2 regions of the Sessilibacter sp. MAH3 genome follow, and region 1 is predicted to be linked to the other one. Evidence: predicted binding sites of a transcription regulator. Region 1 holds the regulator's gene; the other holds the start of a gene.
The links. The regulator LexA, encoded in region 1, represses DNA repair genes until DNA is damaged. The targets are predictions, from matches to a motif close to ACTGTNTNTANANACAGT.
Positions count from the first base shown of each region.

Region 1 (3,501 bases):
TGGAAAACTTTGGCTAACCCAGATATTAGAACTCGCATTGTCAATTTTTTTCTCTCTGATCAAATCATCGATGAGTTTTATAAATTAATTCATCCATATATAAAAGCTGATTAAAAATTTTCGAACACATCTTAACCTGCACTGGTGTGTTTTTTATTTTGAAGTATCGACTAAGGAGTAATTTTTATAGCTTATACCGGGCGCGTTAAAAACCGAGGTGGTTTGTATGGTGCTTTGTTTGAATTGGTTTAGATTAGCCTGAACCTTAAATGATCAAGTAGAGTTTTTTAGTTTTATTTGATCTTTTCAATTATTAGTAAACCCTAAACGACGCTTCAATTAACTCAGAGATTCGAGCGATGCAGGAATGAGTCGCCAATTTTAGAAAGTATAAGTGAGGTAGGTTCTGAGTGGTGTTGTGAGTTGTGTTGTGAGGGAATTGGAAATTGTATTTTCAACTACTTTCCTTTGATTAAACTACGGAATCATTAATCAAAGATTCCTAACCTTATGTTTTGATGAGTTTCTTATGCCGTAAATATTTTTGTGAATGGATCTAATTCGAAAATAAATGGCTGTGATTAACAGAAATACTTTTTTAGAAGTATTGTTTAGAAGTGTTTTGTGTTTCTTTTTGTACCTGATGATAGTGACTTAAAAGTCAATAAATAATTAGGTTGGGGAATCTATATTTCGAATTAATCAGTTTTTTTAAAAAATTGAGTTTTTAGTTTTAAGAAATTTTAAGCCTGCTTAGGCGGCAGTCATTAAAAATAAGACTGAAAGAGCGGGGTGGCGACCGAATAAACAAACGAATAAAAAAAGCAATTACACTGTTGTTAATTCTGTATTTATATAAATGTTTTAATAATTGTAGATGTGTTGTATTGCTTGCAGACAGTTACTTAACGTAAGAGCAATAAATATGTTTAACCTTGTTTCACAGTAGCTTTCTTATTCAGGCTTATTCAGATTGTTAATTCTGGTGCGTAACCAGTAATCCAGAACAGTTACCAGTGTTGGCTGCTTGGGTTAATTGCTCAAGTTGTTGGTCGTTAAAACCATCAAAAATGGCAACTACACAATGGCTTGTGCCTGTTATTAATGCTTTTTCGGTGACGGAATATAAATCTGATGTATTGTTAGGATAAATAATGCGAAGATTTTTTAGATTTACGCCGTAGTCAAGCAATACATTTTTATCAATAACTTCATCGCTTACCCAGCTTACCCATCGATTACCCGCTAATTGTGTTTGACGTGCAATCATTGGCAACAATAGTTGATCTAAATTCGAACAATATTTAGAAATTACCAATTGAGTAATGTTGCTTAAAACAGCACCGCTTTGCGATGCTGTTTCTGTATTAGATGCACGTTTGGATAGTGCTCTAATTGACTGTCTAGTAAACGCGGTTGTTTCTGAGATAAAGCCGAATTGATTGACTAAGGAGTCCGTAAACAGAGACATTTGTTGTGCAGAATCCATTTTATTACTCCGTATCAGTAATATAAGTACTTAAAAATCGAATTATTGGGTTTGTCGAATAACGCCGACACTTATACCTTCGATAGCAAATTCCTGCTCTCGAAGGTCAATGGTAATGATGTCAAATTCTTCATTTTCTGGAAGCAACTCAACTATAGAGCGGTTTTTACCGCGTCTTAGACGTTTTACGGTTACTTCATCATCAATACGGGCAACAATAATTTGCCCACTTCTTACTTGGGTTGTTTTGTGAACGGCTAATAAATCACCTTCTAGAATTCCGGCATTTTTCATACTCATGCCGCGAACGCGAAGAAAATAATCTGCTGAGGGCGAGAAAAAAGCGTTATCGATATTGCAATAATTTTCGATATTTTCTTGCGCCAAAATTGGGTAACCCGCTGCCACCAAGCCAATAATGGGTATACCAGACTCCTCAACTTGCTCTTTTAAGCGAATACCTCTAGAGGCACTTGGCACCATCTCAATAGCGCCTTTTCGCTCCAAGGCACGCAAATGTTCCTCTGCGGCGTTGGCTGATTTAAAGCCAAGTGCTAGAGCTATTTCTGCACGCGTAGGAGGAAAGCCGGTTGCATCTATATGTTCACGAATTAAATTTAAAACTTGTTGTTGTCGAGCGGTTAGTTTAATCATGTCTAATATGCTGATTCTTTAAGCGTGGGGCGGTAGTTTTTAAGGTGAAACGGCAAAGTTTATTGCAATTGTTTCTTCAAATTAAAAACAGTGTTGGCCGCACTGGGCTGGTCTTATATACAGTGTTTTAGTTTATACAGTGTTTCTACTGTACACGCAACCAGTAAATCAGAATTTAGTCATTGTTCGTTGATTAGAAACGCACGATGTAGAATTGAATTATGCCCGAAGTTTTTTTCTTTTATAGCCGCAATTATTGACACCTCCCAGCCTAAATATTAGTGTGCCCGCTTTTTAATTGCGTAATCTTTATTCGAATTGGATCTATAAATGGGTAATGCCAAGGTTTTAAGTGCCGGGCCAGTTATTCTTGATGTAGCCGGTACCGAGTTGTCGGCGGAAGATCGAGAGCTTTTGACGCATCCAAATGTGGGTGGTGTCATTCTCTTCGCCCGCAACACTAAAACGGCCGAGCAAACCGCTCATTTATGTCGCAACATTAAAAATATCCGCGAAAACTTGCTGATTTGTATCGATCAAGAAGGCGGGCGAGTGCAGCGCTTAACCGAAGGCGTAACAACCATTCCGCCCATGGCGTCTTTATCAAAGCTCTACCAGCAAAGCGCAGAAAAAGGCTTGTCATTGGCTCGTGAACTGGGTTGGCTGTTAGCGTTTGAACTCAGAACTTGCGGTATCGACAACACCTTAGCGCCAGTTTTAGATTTAGACGACAACCAAAACCCCGCTATTGGCTCGCGCTCCTTTTCTATCGATCCTTTAACAACGCTTGCGCTGGCAGAATCGTTTATTTTAGGTATGAACGAAGCGAGTATGCAGGCTGTTGGTAAGCATTTTCCGGGTCACGGATTCGTTAAAGTTGACAGTCACATTGATTTGCCGAGAGATCATCGGCCTCTTGCCGAGATCGCCGCTCGGGACCTAGTTCCTTTCGAGCAGCTGATTAAAAAGTCTTGTCTTGCCGGAGTAATGCCTGCGCATATTGTTTTCGAAGATGTCGACGCCAATCCTGTTGGGTTTTCGGCGCTATGGCTAAAAGACATATTAAGAAAGCGTTATGGTTTTAATGGATTGATATTTAGCGACGATCTGAACATGGCCGGTGCGAAATTAGCCGGTGGTTATTTGGCCGCAGCTGCTACTGCGTTAACCGCCGGTTGTGATTTTGTTTTGATGTGTAACAACCGATCCGGCGCCACCGAAATAGTTGATGGTTTAGATGGTTTTGCGCTTTCTAAACAAGCGTTAACCATTAAAAAAACCATGCTTTGCCACGGCAGTTACGAATTTAATCCGCAACTCAGCCAACGTAGAATGAATATCCTTGAACGACTAGCGAA
Region 1 covers NZ_BAAGIE010000001.1:356,111-359,611, forward strand. The annotation lists gene ACYQ2C_RS01435 (hypothetical protein) at 977-1,489, opposite strand; gene lexA (transcriptional repressor LexA) at 1,532-2,143, opposite strand; gene nagZ (beta-N-acetylhexosaminidase) at 2,474-3,501, shown strand, end outside.

Region 2 (3,501 bases), on a different contig from region 1:
GAGTTAATCAGAGGTTCCTACAGCTTTAGGATTTTGTTAATACTGTTCAAAAATCTAAATCGCCACGCAATAATTGAATTTAATTTTGTGGCAAATCAATATGGGCGTGAAATAAAAAACTTCAAGCATTAAACACAAAGTTTTTTGTGCAACATTAATTTATTTCAACTGTATCACCTAGGCGAACAAATCCGTCGTTAATAACCTTACAGCAAACGCCCCCACGCCAATCGGGTTTTAACGCTGCTTGTAGGCCGTCGAGTTGTTCGTCCATTCGAAAACACGGGTCGGTTTCAATCATGACTTCTAGCACCAACTCACCAATGGTAATTTTTTTACCAACGTCTTGTTCACTGAAATCAAAACCGTCAATCAACAAGTTAGCACGGCGAATCGTCCAGGGCTGTGTTTCGCTGCTAACCTCTGCACAAGCTGTTTCCCAAGCTTGCTTGCTAAGCACCGTAACTTGGCGACGACTGGGTTTGCCTCGGGAATCACCTTGCACACCGGATTGTTGAGTAATCCAGCTTTCTGGCAGCGTTTCCATGGCTGCGCGCTTTTCTGCTCGACGAGCGATACCAATCAAAGCGGCTGTTCGTTGTGAGGTAGAATGAGAGTCTGCTGGTAACATATTGAATTCTTTATGGTTATTGTTGCAAAAAGCCCCGTTGAGCTTTCACCAAACATCAACAGGGCTGATTATGTCTTCTGATTAAATCATGGATGAGTTAATCAGAGGTTCCTAACGTTTATGAAGTGTCTTATCAAGAACACCATTATGCCACGGCTCGATTTGCAACAACCATTGCCCAAAATTATCGAGCCGACTCAACTTTAAACTCAACACGAATATTGGCGCGGTAGGTTACCTCGTCAAAACTGCTGGCCTGTTGGCTAACAGGTGAACTCGCAAACGCTTCAGCAGCATAACTATCGTTACTTTTTTCTCGACGTTGCACCACAACCTCTTCTATCTCAAACGCGCCACGGGTGGCAGCAAATTGAATGGGTTGATCGTAAAAGGCAACCGGTGTGAGTTTTACACCGAGCTTGCTTTCGTAGACCTTTTGTTCGGCCAGAATTTTATTTAAGGCTTCTTCTTTTACCTTTTTCTCAAACTCTTCTTTGGCGGAGTGTTTAAACTCGGTGCCGCCCAAGATAATTTCTTCATGCTCATCGGCAAGCTTGGCGACGGTTTTAAGTTGTTCTTCGGTGGTGATTTTAATGGCCACGCGGTTTACCACCTCAAAGCTGCTCGGCTTTTTGCCAAACCAGCCGTATTGCGGCGAGCTGGAAAACTTAGAATTGTTGATGTCTTCAACCTTAATGCCGCTTTTTAACAAGGTAGCTCGAATAGAATCACGCAAAGCTGCGTTCTTTTCGATGGATTGCGCCAAGGCTTTTTCTTCGGTGGTTACGACCAAACTCAGGGTCGCCTCGTCGGAATACGCGGTTTCTTCGGCACTGGCCGATAGGCTGATGATGTTTTCTCGGGGATGCAAAAAGTTACGCAGTTCTTCTGGCGAGCCTTTTAGCTCGGTTTGCGCTTGCGCTATGGGTGCCGCCCACACGGGTGATGCAAGGCTTGCCGCCAACAACAAGCCCATAACAGGTCGATTTACCATCAAGTTTCTCATAAATGAATGCTCTCTTTCTTAAATGACCGGAATCTCATCGTTAAGAAAACGGCCGTATTGGTAAAAATGATCGCCTCTTAGATGCCTTTATGGGTGTTTTACGCCATTAAGAAATGTTTGTTCGCTCAAAAACCCTTCTTTTTTGCACATTTTTACCCAACAAAAACTATTAGCATAAAAACTTCAATAGCAATCAGCAATAATAATGAAGTTCTTGTTTTTACTGGCTTTTCTGGTGGGTACACAAAACTTTGCGCTAAAGCGTGTGGCCATATCTTGCCAAAGACCAAAGTACTGTATATAAATACAGTATGAGCACAATCATTTACGATACTTCTTCCGAACAATCTGCAATCAACGGTAGCAACGATTTACTGGAACAACTGCTGCGCCGCAAAGATGTTTGGCGTGGTGCAGCAGTTACTCAAGGACGAGTCATTAGCAGCAAACACAAAGCTTTAGATAAGTTGTTGATTAACGGTGGTTGGCCGGTTTCGGAATTGATTGATGTAGGCCAAAAGGCCAATGGCCACGGCGAATGGCAGCTTATAGCGCCAGCTTTGGCGAGTCTAAGCCACAAGACCGGGTTGATTCTGCTGTTTAACCCACCGGCCATGCCGTTTGCACCGGGTTTAAGTCAGCTGGGTATTCGGTGCGACAGCATTCGCGTGGTGCGTATTCAATCGCATCACAAAAAAGCTCAAGCCATCAGTGCTTTGCTCGATATCTTGCAAGCGCGCTGCTGTACGGCGGTGGTGGCGTGGGAAGGTAAACTCAACTGGCGTTACACCGAATTGCGCAAACTGCAACTGGCGGCCAGCCAAAGCCAAGCCTTGTGCTTTTGTTTTCGCAAGCAGCGCCCAGCGCAGGTTCAGTCACCGGCGCCACTGCGTATTACGGCTGCGTTCTCAGTTGAAGGTTTATTAGTGCATATCACTAAGCAGCGCGGGCAACAGCGGCCACAGCAGTGTGTGCTGGCAAGACCCAACCTTTGGGCGCCTAAACACCATCAACTTAAGCCCAAAACCACAACAGATTCATCCGCACAAACCAGTAAACAGCTCGCAAAGGTGTTGCATTTTAATCGCGGTTCATTGGCGTTAACGCCGCTTAACACGCACTTTCCACAGAATTCGGGGCAGTAGTTATGTTGTGGTTAGCCATTCGTTTTCCGCGTTTACCATTGGATGTTTTTTTGGCAGACACACCAAAAGATTCCCAAGCAGAATTCGCCCACAAGCCAACCATTGTGTTTAACCACAATGCCGGTAAAAAGAGCGTGTTGTTCGCCAACGACCGCGCCCTTGCCTTGGGTGTTTGCCGGGGAATGAATGTATCCACCGCCGATGCCTTATTAACGGCACAAAGCACTTCGTTAACGAATGACAACTCTTTATTCTTTAATAATCACGAGCAATCACAATCATCCACTGGCTTAGACAAAAGCCTAACGCACATAAGCCTTGGACAAAATACGCAACTGGAATGGTTTTATTTGCAGAAATTTGCCGATGCCTGTTACGACTTTACGTCTTACGTAAAACTGCACAATACGCCAACGTTAGAAACTCGTTTGCACAGTTGCAATGGCAACGAAACTCTTGATAGTGACAAAGCCAAACAGACTTTTAAAATTAACAGCCAAAGCTTTACTGAGAAAAATACCGATAAAGACCAACCCACTTATTTACAACCGGGTTTATTGCTGGAAATTTCTGGCAGTTTAAAACTGTTTTTTGGTCTTGAAAAAATCAAACAGCAATTGGCAGAATATTTTGCTGAGACAAACATTCAAATCTGTTTTGGCGTTGGCCTTACACCGGAATCCGCTTGGGCGCTAACGCACAGTCACATTTCAATTAAC
Region 2 covers NZ_BAAGIE010000034.1:16,514-20,014, reverse strand. The annotation lists gene ACYQ2C_RS16355 (MOSC domain-containing protein) at 155-631, opposite strand; gene ACYQ2C_RS16350 (SIMPL domain-containing protein) at 816-1,625, opposite strand; gene imuA (translesion DNA synthesis-associated protein ImuA) at 1,949-2,782, shown strand; gene ACYQ2C_RS16340 (Y-family DNA polymerase) at 2,785-3,501, shown strand, end outside.
Region 2: the regulator LexA is predicted to act here: its motif matches at 1,931-1,948, upstream of imuA (translesion DNA synthesis-associated protein ImuA).